DNA from 2 places in the Mediterraneibacter sp. NSJ-151 genome. Region 1 is predicted to be linked to the other one. Evidence: a T-box and tRNA genes for the amino acid it is inferred to sense, from the RefSeq annotation. Region 1 holds a T-box; the other holds one or more tRNA genes.
What was found. The T-box of region 1 lies ahead of LQE94_RS10785 (valine--tRNA ligase). A T-box ahead of a tRNA ligase gene usually reads a tRNA of that ligase, here a tRNA-Val.
Positions count from the first base shown of each region.

Region 2: it encodes a tRNA-Val, which carries the amino acid that the T-box ahead of LQE94_RS10785 (valine--tRNA ligase) is inferred to sense. The anticodon was not compared.

Region 1 is NZ_JAKVPP010000009.1:125,981-132,768, forward strand. Features, by position in the region: gene LQE94_RS10765 (glucosaminidase domain-containing protein) at 1-743, shown strand, start outside; gene LQE94_RS10770 (hypothetical protein) at 904-1,101, shown strand; gene LQE94_RS10775 (RNA polymerase sigma factor) at 1,542-2,057, shown strand; gene LQE94_RS10780 (DUF4367 domain-containing protein) at 2,062-3,582, shown strand; T-box leader at 4,523-4,746, shown strand; gene LQE94_RS10785 (valine--tRNA ligase) at 4,867-6,788, shown strand, end outside.
Region 2 is NZ_JAKVPP010000003.1:107,229-114,016, reverse strand. Features, by position in the region: gene LQE94_RS03960 (phosphoribosylformylglycinamidine synthase) at 180-3,935, shown strand; tRNA gene LQE94_RS03955 (tRNA-Val) at 4,164-4,236, shown strand; tRNA gene LQE94_RS03950 (tRNA-Met) at 4,266-4,339, shown strand; tRNA gene LQE94_RS03945 (tRNA-Val) at 4,425-4,497, shown strand; tRNA gene LQE94_RS03940 (tRNA-Met) at 4,523-4,596, shown strand; gene LQE94_RS03935 (hypothetical protein) at 4,774-5,166, shown strand; gene ispF (2-C-methyl-D-erythritol 2,4-cyclodiphosphate synthase) at 5,170-5,715, shown strand; gene LQE94_RS03925 (GNAT family N-acetyltransferase) at 5,723-6,788, shown strand, end outside.

The DNA.
Region 1 (6,788 bases):
CACCCGGATATCTGGAAATCGGACTTGCAGTCATATTGATTATCACAATGGCAGGAATCGGTGGTTGGAAACAACATCAGAATAAAGTGCTTGAAAAAGAGAAAGAAATCATTCGGCAGGCAGAAGAAGAAAACAAAAAGGCAAAAGATAAGCAGCAAAATGCAAATAATAAAACAGAAAGTGTGTCTGAAAATGATGTTCAGGAAACAATAGCAGAAGGTCAATATCCGATTATGGGAACAAGTCCTGTGACGGCAGAACAGTTAGTTTCCTACTTTAAATCAGCAGGTGTATCCTATCCGTCAGAAGAATTAGGTGAAGGCGGTGCGGATTCTATCGAGACATTTGCAACAATGTATTGTGAAGAAGCGGCAGCAGAAGGGGTTCGCCCGGAGGTTGCATTTGTGCAGACGATGAAAGAGACTGGCTGGCTTCAGTTTGGCGGAGATGTTTCTGTGAATCAGTTTAATTTTGCAGGACTAGGAACAACCGGAGGAGGCGTTCCAGGAAATTCCTATCCCGATGTGCGAACAGGAATCCGTGCCCAGATACAACATTTAAAAGCATATGCCTCAACAGAGCCTTTAAATCAAGCATGTGTAGATGAGAGATATGAGTATGTCTTAAAGGGATGTGCTCCGTATGTAGAATGGCTGGGGCAAAAAGAAAATCCTGCAGGAACCGGATGGGCAACTGCTGAAAAGTATGGATATTCGATTGTGAGTATGATTGGGAAGATGTAATTTAGTTCACTAAATGGCAATACGTTTCTTACAAAAAATTGATATAAGAATTCTTGGGTAAGTAATGTATTGGCTCAGTCCGTGAAGTGAGTGAACTTAAAGGATATTGAGTGACGATATCTGCGATAGTGAATTTTTGGGGATTGAAGATGCAAAATTTGTGAAGGAAGTATCCTCAAATACCAGAAAAGACAAGATGCAGATGCAATTGTACATGACAGGCAGGCTTAAAAGTATCTGCAAGCTCAAAGAAAAGCAAGTTGCAGATACATTGGTCAAGAAAAGAACATCTGTAATAGCGAATATCAAGCCTTGCAGATACAACGATTACCACAAAGATATCTACAACATTGAATAAGCGAGATGTGTAGATACATGAGATATACCAGTGCCTGTTCAGTAAAGCTCTGCTTTTTAATTCATTAGATTTGCGATAACGTACTGAGAAAAAATATTTGATATGAATTTCTGCGAATACAAAGGAAGCGATTGGAAATAGTAAAAGGCCAGAATTTTACGTTAGAGCTTAGAAACTTGCCGTTTGAGGGCACAGCCCGAGTTGCTGGTTTCTAAGCTCTGTTTTTAGTAATAATTCTGACCTTTATGTATTTCCAATCGCTTCCTTTGTATTCGCAGAAATTCATATCAAATATTTTTCTAAGGGATGCTTATCCAACTTAGTGAACTAAATAGAAATTCCGCAGAAATAATGAAACGAAATAAGATGCTGAAACGTCTAATAAGTGAAAAAGGGAAAATCGATTTTCAATTTACAAATAATTGAAAGGAGGGAGCAGTGTGGAATATCTTGTGAAACGAGCACAAAAGAAGGATGACCAGGCATTTGTGCAATTGATTGAAATGGTAAAGGGAGATTTATATAAAATAGCAAGAAGTTATCTTGATTCCGAAGCAGATATTGCGGATGCAATACAGGATACCATTATTGTATGCTACGAAAAAATAGACAGTTTAAAAGAAAGAAAATATTTTAAAACCTGGCTGATACGGATCTTGATAAATAAGTGTAATGATATTTTACGAAAAGGAAAGCGAGAATGTTCATATGATGTGATTTCAGAGCAGGGAGACGCGGGGATGAGTACAGCAAGATATGAATTCGAAGAATTGATGAATCAATTGGATGAAAAATATCGGACAGTTTTAATTCTGTATTATGCAGAAGGGTTTCAGATTAGGGAAATTGCACAACTACTTGAGATGGAAGAAAACACAGTAAAAACAAGGTTGTCCAGAGGAAGAAAAGAAGTGAAAAAAATGTATACAATGGAACTGGCGCAAGGAAGGAGATGAGCGTATGTCTAAGGATTTTATGAATAATAAAAAAGAAAATCGTGTGAAAAGAGAATATTCAGATCAGGAAATTAAAAAGATTTTATCAGAAGATATAGAAACTCCGGAATACGTAAATCAGCGTATCAAGGATACGTATGAATGTCTTGGGATTCATCATAATAAGAAATCCACAAGTAAATATCATACTTGGAAAATTGCAGTGGCAGCGGTTGCAGTAACAGCCGGCCTTAGTGTTGTTGGATTTGCAGCTAATAAGTATATGGCCGTATTGAAATCAGAGAAAGGCGATTCCATTCAATATACATTTCAGGTAGACCATACAAAAGAAGCACATGCAATTTCCGTAGAGCCAACATATATGCCGGAAGGGTATGAATGTGGAGGTGAAAATACTGCGAATTATGGAAAATGGCATAATGATAAAACAGGTGGCGGAATCAGTATTATTCCGATGAATGCATCAGAGCTGGATTATATTGAACGAATGGGACAGACAGAAGAATTTATGAATTATAAAAGAAGCCAGCAGCAGAAGGTTATGAACCTGGGAGAACAGCAGGTCGATGTATATGTCAGTGAAGATTTTTATATTGATAGTGATGATACAGTTAAAAATATTTATCTGTATGATGAAAATGAAGGGTATGCGATCCAGATATGGAGCAGAAGTGATTTGCCATATGAAGAGATATTGAAGGTTGCCGAAGGTTTAAAAGTGACAGTGCTTGACGAGGTGGTTCCATATGCAACAGAGGAAGAAATCAAAGAAGCGAAGGCAGAGCAGAAAAAATTAGAAAAAGAAAAAGTAGGTCTAAAGAAAATTGCGGCGGAAGATATTTATGAGATTGGTGATGAAATAACAAATCCAATGCTAGAAGATGAAGCATTAAAAAACGAGGTAGAGGATATTCGCTTTGTTGTAAATTCGGTAGAGGTGGCAGATAGCATTTCATTAGCTGAATATCCAAAAGAAAATTTCATCGACTACGAAAATGAAATGGCACCATGGATGAATGAAGATGGAACATTAAAATCACATGACAGAGGTGTCTTGAATGAAAATGGTGAAATTGAAGGAATAGAAAAAGTAAATTCGAAGTATGTAATCGTTCACATGACAGCAAAAAATTGCGGAGATACACAAAGCGAATGGAACAAAGAAGATGGAGTACCTATCGCACCGGATTTGACAACATTAGCTTCTATGGAAGATGGCACAATAGTAAAAGCGGATGATTCTTATGTATCAGTGAACGAGAATTATTCATTACAATGGATGTCTTCAGATGGCAGCAGTTTTCCAGTTTACTTTGATAAGATGTGCTATACAGATGAAAATCAGCGTTTAAAACAAGCTCTGTGGCACCCACTTGCAGCAGGAGAAGAACTGGATTATACATTGATTTATGTCGTAGATGAAGATCAGGTGGATCAGATGTACTTGTGGTTCTTTAGTGGGACAGGAGGAGTTGATTCGCAGGGAAATACAATTGTAAGTCCATATGTGAGGATTGCTATTTAGTTCATGACAGCCCCAAGCAAGAAAAAGACTATGCACTCTCGCTCAGCTTCGTCGGGCAAGCCCGACTCCAATTCGCTGGATTGCATAGTCTTTTTCTTGCTTTGTGGTGTATCGTGATTGAAATAGGTGGAGCGATGAGGGATTTACTTTTCTGGTATCTGATGTATCTATATTCTCGGTTTATTTGCTTGTGCAGATGCTCTTTTGGTAGCTGATGTATCTGCAATCCCTTGATATTCGCTGTTGCAGATGCTCTTTTCTTGACCAAAGTATCTGCAACTTGCTTTTCTTCGAACTTGCAGATACTTTTAAGCCTGCCTGTCATGTACAATTGCATCTGCATCTTGCCTTTTATGGGATTTAAAGATACTCCCTTTGCAAATTTTGCATCTACATCCCACATTTTCTATAACGTGAAGATGCTCCCCAGTAAAATTATGCATCTTCAACTTGCTTTTTCAATGCTTTGCGGATGTTCTCCATCAAAATTTTGCATCTTCAATGCTCTAAAATCCACTATCGCAGATATTGTCGCTCAATATCCTTTGTTGTTATTTACTTCACAACTTGAGCCAATACATTACTTGCAAAAAAATTGATATAAGAAATTCGAGCGAATATGAAATGGGCGCTGGAGACACTTAGAGCGTGAATTTTTGTGTTAATGAATTTGAACGAACATGTTTGAAGCTGCGTAGCAGCAAGTTTGAATTCAAATTCATTTGCTTTTAGCAAAAATTCACGCTCTTATGTGTCTCCCGCTCATGGAATCTGAGCAAGAATTCTTATATCAATTTTTTGTAAGGAACGTATTGCCACTTAATGAACTAAATAGCAATTTCGTGAATCAAATATATTCTAACATCTTGACAAAACCTCCCTTGAAAGTTATAGTATAATGTGCGTTAGAAGATAGTATTCTAATCAATATGAATAAGATATAAAGATAATGAAAAAGAGGAGTACGCAATTACTGTCGTCAGAGAGAATCATCCAAAGGCTGTGAGATGATTTCGAAAAAGGGTTGTGGAAGGTAGCTTTGGAATTGGATATTTGAAATTAAGTAGGATATCTCGTGGTTGTTTACGTTATAGAACAAAGAGGTATACAGAAGAGTTGTCTGTATATGAACTTAAGGTGGTACCGCGATGATTCGCCCTTTATGTACGGAAGTATATGAAGGGCTTTTTTTATTTCCACTTTATGTGAAAAAATTGTGACTCATAGTGACAAATCAAAAAAAATAAAATAATATGAAAACAAAAGGAGGACATCATGAAAATTGTGAGTAAAGAACTGGCAAAAACTTATGATCCAAAAGCAATTGAGCAAAAGACATATGAAAGATGGTGTGAGAACAAATATTTTCATGCGGAAGTAGACCGCAGTAAGAAACCATTTACAACGGTAATGCCACCACCGAATATTACTGGTAAGCTTCATATGGGACATGCGTTAGACAATACATTACAGGATATTCTGATCCGTTATAAGAGAATGCAGGGATACAATGCATTATGGATTCCGGGAACAGACCATGCTGCCATTTCTACAGAAGTAAAAGTAACAAATCAGTTAAAGGCAGAAGGAATTGATAAGAAAGAACTTGGACGCGAGGGATTCTTGGAGCGTACATGGCAGTGGAAAGAAGAGTATGCGGGAACAATTGAAAATCAGTTGAAGAAACTGGGTATTTCCTGCGACTGGGACAGAGAACGTTTTACAATGGACGAGGGATGTTCTAAAGCTGTAGAGGAAGTGTTTATTAATCTGTATGAAAAAGGATATATTTACAAAGGTTCTCGTATCATTAACTGGTGTCCGAAGTGTAAGACATCGTTGTCTGATGCAGAGGTAGAACATGAAGAGCAGAATGGTAATTTCTGGCATATTAAGTATCCAATCGTAGGAACAGACAGATTCCTTGAGATTGCTACAACACGTCCAGAGACAATGCTTGGAGATAGTGCGATCGCCGTACATCCAGATGACGAGAGATATAAAGATATCGTTGGTAAGAATGTATTGCTTCCATTAGTTAACAAAGAAATTCCAATCGTTGCAGATTATTATGTAGATAAAGAGTTTGGAACTGGTGCGGTTAAGATCACACCTGCACATGACCCGAATGACTTTGAAGTTGGAAAACGTCATAATCTTCCAGAGATTAATATCATGAATGATGATGCTACAATTAATGATAAAGGTGGCAAATATGCAGGAATGGACCGCTATGAAGCAAGAAAAGCAATCGTAGCAGATCTGGATGCACAGGGATATCTTGTGAAAGTAGTTCCACATTCTCACAATGTAGGAACACATGACCGTTGCGGAACAACAGTAGAGCCATTGATTAAACAGCAGTGGTTTGTAAAGATGGAAGAACTTGCAAAACCAGCGATTGAAGCTTTGAAGAGCGGAGAATTAAAGTTTGTTCCGGAACGTTTTGATAAGATTTATCTGCACTGGCTAGAGAATATCAAAGACTGGTGTATTTCACGTCAGATCTGGTGGGGACACAGAATCCCTGCATATTATTGTGATGAATGCGGTGAATTTGTAGTAGCAAAAGAAGCACCGGAAAAATGCCCACATTGTGGATGTACACATTTCACACAGGATGAAGATACTCTGGATACATGGTTCAGTTCAGCATTGTGGCCATTTTCTACACTTGGCTGGCCGGAGAAAACAGAAGATTTAGATTACTTCTATCCAACAGATGTACTTGTAACAGGATATGATATCATTTTCTTCTGGGTAATCCGTATGGTATTCTCAGGAATTGAGCATACAGGAAAGTGTCCGTTTAATACAGTATTGATCCATGGATTAGTTCGTGATTCACAGGGACGTAAGATGAGTAAATCTCTTGGAAATGGTATCGATCCACTGGAGATTATCGATCAGTATGGTGCAGATGCACTTCGTCTGACACTGGTTACAGGCAATGCACCTGGTAATGATATGCGTTTCTATAATGAACGTGTTGAGGCAAGCCGTAATTTTGCAAATAAAGTATGGAATGCATCTCGATTCATTATGATGAATATGGAGAAAAATGTAGTAGAAGAGCCAGAAGATTTCTTGTTAAAACCGGCAGACAGATGGATTCTGTCAAAAGTAAACAGTCTGACAAAAGAAATGACAGAGAACATGGACAAATTTGAACTCGGAATCGCAGTTCAGAAAGTACATGATTTCAT
Region 2 (6,788 bases), on a different contig from region 1:
CTTATATTATAAAGTAAAAATTATAAAAAAGCAATTAGAAGAACCATGCAAATTTAAGCAAAACTTATCAATGAGTTTAGTTATATTAATTTCACTTATCATCTGATTTGTGATAGGATTGTAACATAGAAACGAAAAATGACATGTAGAAAATAGATTACATGCAAAGGAGAACCAATATGAGTAATGTAAAACGTGTATATGTTGAAAAAAAGGCTGATTTTGCAGTACAGGCAAAAGAGCTGCGTCATGAGATCAAACATTATCTTGGAGTACCTGATGTGACAGGTGTTCGTGTTCTGATCCGTTATGATATAGAGAATGTTTCTGATGAAACTTTTGAAAAAGCTTGTCATGGCGTATTTGCAGAAGCCCCTGTTGATATTTTATATAATGAAACATTTCCTATGAAAGAAAATGAAACTGCATTTTCTGTAGAATCTCTTCCAGGTCAGTTTGACCAGCGAGCTGATTCAGCAGAACAGTGTCTGCAATTCATTAAAGAAGATGAACGTCCGGTTGTAAGAACTGCAATAACTTATGTTATCGAAGGAGATATAACAGATGCGGAATTAGAAGCCATCAAGCATCACTGCATCAACCCTGTAGATTCTCGTGAAACTGGTTTCGACAAACCAGAAACACTTGTCACTGTCTTTGATGAGCCTGCTGATGTGAAAATTTTTGATGGTTTTAAAGAAATGCCAGAAGAGGAATTGAAGGCATTGTATGATTCACTTGGTTTAGCTATGACATTTAAAGATTTCCAGCATATTCAGGGATATTATGCAAATGAAGAAAAAAGAGATCCTTCCATGACAGAAATCCGTGTTCTGGATACATACTGGTCTGATCATTGTCGTCATACAACATTTTCTACAGAGTTAAAATCAGTAAGTTTTGATGATGGAGACCTCAGAGAACCTATCGAAAATACTTATAAACAATACTTAAAAGATCATAGTGAAATTTTTGCAGGTCGTGAAGATAAGTTTGTGTGTCTGATGGATCTTGCATTAATGGCAATGCGTAAACTCAAAAAAGAGGGTAAATTACAGGATCAGGAAGAATCAGATGAGATCAATGCATGTAGTATCGTTGTTCCAATAAAAGTAGATGGTGTAGAGGAAGAATGGCTGATCAACTTCAAAAACGAGACTCACAATCACCCTACAGAAATTGAACCATTTGGTGGTGCTGCAACTTGTCTTGGCGGTGCAATACGTGACCCACTTTCTGGCCGTACTTATGTATATCAGGCTATGCGTGTAACAGGTGCTGCTGATCCGACAGTGTCTGTCAAAGAGACATTAAAAGGTAAACTTCCACAGAAAAAACTCGTTCGTGGTGCTGCAAAAGGATATAGCTCATACGGAAATCAGATTGGTCTTGCAACAGGTGCCGTAAAAGAAATCTATCATCCAAATTATGTTGCAAAACGTATGGAGATCGGAGCTGTACTGGGAGCCGCTCCAAGACGTGCTGTTATTCGTGAAACATCTGACCCGGGTGATATCATCATCTTACTTGGTGGACGCACAGGCCGTGATGGATGTGGTGGTGCAACAGGATCTTCCAAGGTACATACAGAGCAGTCTATTGAAACATGTGGAGCAGAAGTCCAGAAAGGTAATCCACCAACAGAACGTAAAATCCAACGCTTATTCCGCCGAGAAGAAGTTAGTAAATTAATTAAAAAATGTAACGATTTTGGTGCCGGTGGTGTTTCTGTTGCAATCGGCGAATTGGCAGATGGTCTTAGAGTAGATTTAGATAAAGTTCCTAAAAAATATGCCGGCTTAGACGGAACAGAGATTGCGATTTCTGAATCGCAGGAGCGTATGGCCGTTGTTGTTGATCCAAAAGATGTTGAAGAATTCATGGCATATGCAAAAGAAGAAAACCTTGAGGCTACAGAAGTTGCTGTCGTAACAGAAAGTCCAAGACTTGTTCTTACATGGAGAGGAAAAGAAATCGTTAATCTTTCACGCGCATTTTTGGATACAAACGGTGCACATCAGGAAACAAATGTAGCAGTGGATATCCCATCGCTTGAAGAATCTGTTTTCCAGAAACAGGAAGTAACTGATGTAAAAGCAAAATGGCTTGACGTTTTAAAAGATTTAAATGTATGTTCGCAGAAAGGACTTGTCGAAATGTTTGACGGTTCTATCGGAGCAGGCTCTGTATTTATGCCACACGGTGGAAAATATCAGATGACAGAGACACAGGCTATGGTTGCTAAAGTTCCTGTTTTAAATGGAACAACAGATGCAGTATCTATGATGAGTTTTGGATTTGACCCATATCTTTCAAGCTGGAGTCCTTACCATGGAGCTATTTATGCTGTTGTAGAATCTATTGCAAAGATTGTAGCAGCCGGAGGGGATTACAAAAAGATTCGTTTTACATTCCAGGAATATTTCCGTCGTATGACAGAAGATCCTAAGAGATGGAGCCAGCCATTCGCTGCACTTCTCGGAGCATATGATGCACAGCTTGGATTTGGGCTTCCATCAATTGGCGGTAAAGATAGTATGTCAGGAACATTCCAGGATATTGATGTACCACCAACACTTGTATCATTCGCTGTAGATATGGCAACTGAAAAAGAGATTATCACACCTGAATTGAAAAAAGCAGGCAATAAATTAATTCTTGTCAAAACAGAACGTAATAAATATGATTTACCAGTATATGAGCAGATTATGGATCAATATGGTAAATTTGCAGATGATATCCATAATGGAGCTATTGTATCCGCATATGCACTTGATCGTCACGGAATCATCTCTGCTGTAAGTAAAATGGCATTTGGTAATGGTCTTGGAGTAGAATTGAATTCAGAGCTCTCTGCCATGGATGCCTTTGCCCCTGCTTTTGGAGATCTTGTAGCAGAAGTAGCTGCTGACAAATTAGATAAATTAACTGTAGATTATAAAATAATCGGTGAGGTAAGCGAAAATAAACTGTTCAAATATGGTGATGCCGAAATTACTCTTGCAGAAGCCAAAGCAGCATGGGAAGAGCCATTAGAAAAAGTATTTGCCACAAAATCTGCTACAAGCAGTGATGAAAAGATTAAGGAACGCCTGTTCAATACATCAGATATTCATATTTGCAGCCATAAGCTTGCTCAGCCAACAGTATTTATTCCTGTTTTCCCAGGAACAAACTGTGAATATGATAGTAAGAAAGCTTTTGAAAGAGCCGGTGCTAAGGTCATTACAAAAGTATTTAAAAACTTAGATGCAACTGGAATCCGTGAATCCGTAGATGAATTTGAGAAGGCTATTTCTCAGGCTCAAATGATTATGTTCCCAGGTGGATTCAGCGCAGGAGACGAGCCGGATGGTTCCGCAAAATTCTTTGCAACTGCATTCCAGAATGCGAAAATCAAAGAAGCTGTAGAAAAATTGCTTAACGAACGTGATGGACTCGCTCTTGGAATTTGTAATGGATTCCAGGCATTGATCAAACTTGGTCTTGTACCATATGGACAGATTGTCGGACAGAATGAAGATTCACCAACATTAACATATAACACAATCGGTCGCCACATTTCTAAAATGGTATATACAAAAGTTGTTACAAATAAATCACCATGGCTTCAGAATGCACAATTAGGCGGTGTATATACTAACCCGGCATCTCATGGTGAGGGTCGTTTTGTAGCAAATGATGAGTGGATTGAAAAACTTTTTGCAAACGGACAGGTAGCTATACAGTATTGTGATCCAGAAGGAAATATCAGTATGGATGAAGAATGGAACGTAAATGGATCCTACTATGCGATTGAAGGAATAACAAGTCCGGATGGAAGAGTACTTGGTAAAATGGCTCATTCTGAGCGACGTGGAGATTCTGTTGCTATTAATATTTATGGAGAACAGGACCTCAAGATATTTGAATCCGGTGTAAAATATTTCAAATAAATATTTTATATAATAAAACCTTAAATTGTACAACTTTGAAAAAGGGTGTATCTGATAATAGGGGTCAGATACATCCCTTTTTCTATATATAAAGCATATAAATTGTAGAAAATATAGATACTTTTAGAAAAAATCAAAAAAATTATAAAAAGGTGTTGACATTTACTGGATATAATTGTATACTAACGAAGTCGGTTGCGAGAGAAACGCACCAATCACTGATAATAAGGGATCTTAGCTCAGCTGGGAGAGCATCTGCCTTACAAGCAGAGGGTCACAGGTTCGAGCCCTGTAGGTCCCATAATCTTAATGATTATCAGTAAGATATATGGCGGAATAGCTCAGTTGGCTAGAGCACACGGTTCATACCCGTGGTGTCGCTGGTTCAAATCCAGTTTCCGCTATTTGGCTAAAGCATGTTGACAGTTTGCAACATTGTTGTTATACTAGCCTAGTGAGTTCTTTGGAACTTACCAAGTATTGCTTCTTGGGATCTTAGCTCAGCTGGGAGAGCATCTGCCTTACAAGCAGAGGGTCACAGGTTCGAGCCCTGTAGGTCCCATAGAATTTCAATATATACATATCATGGCGGAATAGCTCAGTTGGCTAGAGCACACGGTTCATACCCGTGGTGTCGCTGGTTCAAATCCAGTTTCCGCTACTAAAAAGACTTAGCATTGTGCTAGGTCTTTTTCTTTTCCATTCCTTTTTTAATTTGAAACAAAATTCCAAACCATTTCGTGTTTATATTGCCGAAAAAGTATGTTACATGATACAATAGCTTTAAATGTATTGCCATATCCCAAATATCAGATATGGAAAAACGGAGGATAGAGATATGAACAAAAAGACAAACTATATTCTAAGACTTATGCTGGGAATGTATTTAGCATTTATCGGTGTTAATCTTATTAGGGAAACACTTGCTGCACACCCAAGCGATTTGGCATTTAAACTTTTTATGGGAATCATCTTTGTTATCATTGGAGCCGGTTATACTATCTGGATCATCAAAAGAATGGTTTCATCAAAAAAAGCAGAGCAAGAGGAGCAAAAACGTGCGGAAGCTGCTGAGGCTGCATTGCAAAAAATGGAACAGCGCAGACAACGCGTACTCACACAAAGCCGCACTGCACCAATGCCATCACCGGCTGAATTAGAAGCAGGTATGAAAGAACTCAAACAGGGTAACAACGAGGATAATAAAGAATCAGATTACGAGGAGAAATAAAACATGCGAGTAGGGATGGGCTATGATGTTCACAAATTAGTAGAAAACAGAGATTTGATATTAGGCGGAGTTACAATTCCTTATGAAAAAGGACTGCTTGGTCATTCTGATGCAGATGTCCTTTTACATGCAATTATGGATGCACTTCTTGGCGCTGCCGCACTTGGAGATATAGGAAAACATTTTCCGGATTCCGATGATAAATACAAAGGAATCTCCAGTATAAAATTATTAGAGCATGTCGCAAAATTATTAGATGAAAATCAATATATTATAGAAAATATTGATGCAACTATCATTGCACAGAAACCTAAGATGCGACCATATATTGACCAGATGCGTGAAAACATTGCCGAAGCATTAAATATAACGATAGAGCAGGTAAATGTTAAAGCAACGACAGAGGAGGGCCTTGGTTTTACCGGAAGCGGGGAGGGCATTTCTTCTCAGGCAATCTGCGCACTGGAGAAATTAACAAACTATAGTAGCTATGATGTAACTTTTGACAGAGCATGTACCAATTGTCAGGGATGTCAAAAGGAGCAGTAAAAAGGTTATGAAAACAAGGAAGTTAGAACTAAATGAGCATAATCTGACAAGAGCTTTGTGGGAAGAGATTTTCAATGAAGATTCAAAGAAATTTTTGGATTATTATTACTTTATGAAAGCGAAGGACAATGAAATATATGTGATCGAAAATGACCAGGAAATTTGTTCCATGCTACATTTAAACCCCTATGCCTTAAAACTTGAAGATACACAATTCCAAGGAAGTTACATTGTTGGTGTTGCAACAAAACCGCTTCACCGAAAAAAAGGATATATGGGCACTCTATTACGCCAAAGCTTATCAGATATGTACAAACGCAAAGAGCCTTTTACATTTTTAATGCCTGCTGCAGAATCTATTTACACGCCATATGATTTTCGCTTTGTTTATGATCAGGATCATACAACACTGACAGATGTTAAGAATATAGATGGATACAAAAGCGTAGAGGCGACTTTTTTTGATTGTGAAAGGATTGCTGCTTTCTACACCGAGAACATAGAGAAAAACTGGCAAATCTGTACATTGCGAGACAGCGCATATTATCAATCGCTTTTATTAGAACGGCAAAGTGAACTTGGCGGTATCCGAATGGTTTTTGAAGAAGATAAATTGATTGGTATATTTACTTATATGATGGAAGACGGATTGGAAATTATGGAGCCGCTTTTTCTTCCTGGATATGAAAGTGCAATGGAACAATCTGTCATCCAGTTAAAAACTGAGAAAAATATTTCCGGTAATATAAAAATTTATGCTTCTTTGATTGATACTCAAGAAAAAAAGCCAGCCATTATGGTTCGAATTTTACACCTTGAACAACTTTTAAAGACATTAAAAGTAAAACCCGGCAAACAATTACATTGCTCTTTTGCCATTCTGGATTATATTCTTCCCCAAAACAGCAAGGTATGGGAAATATATAACGATTTAAATAGCCCTGATACACCGAATGTGCTCCACGTAAAAGAAACGGAAGATTCTGAGGGCGTTTTAACGATTGGTGCATTGACAAGTTTTGTATTTGGCTATAAAACACTCGAAGAAGTTGCGAAAGAAGAAAATGTAATAC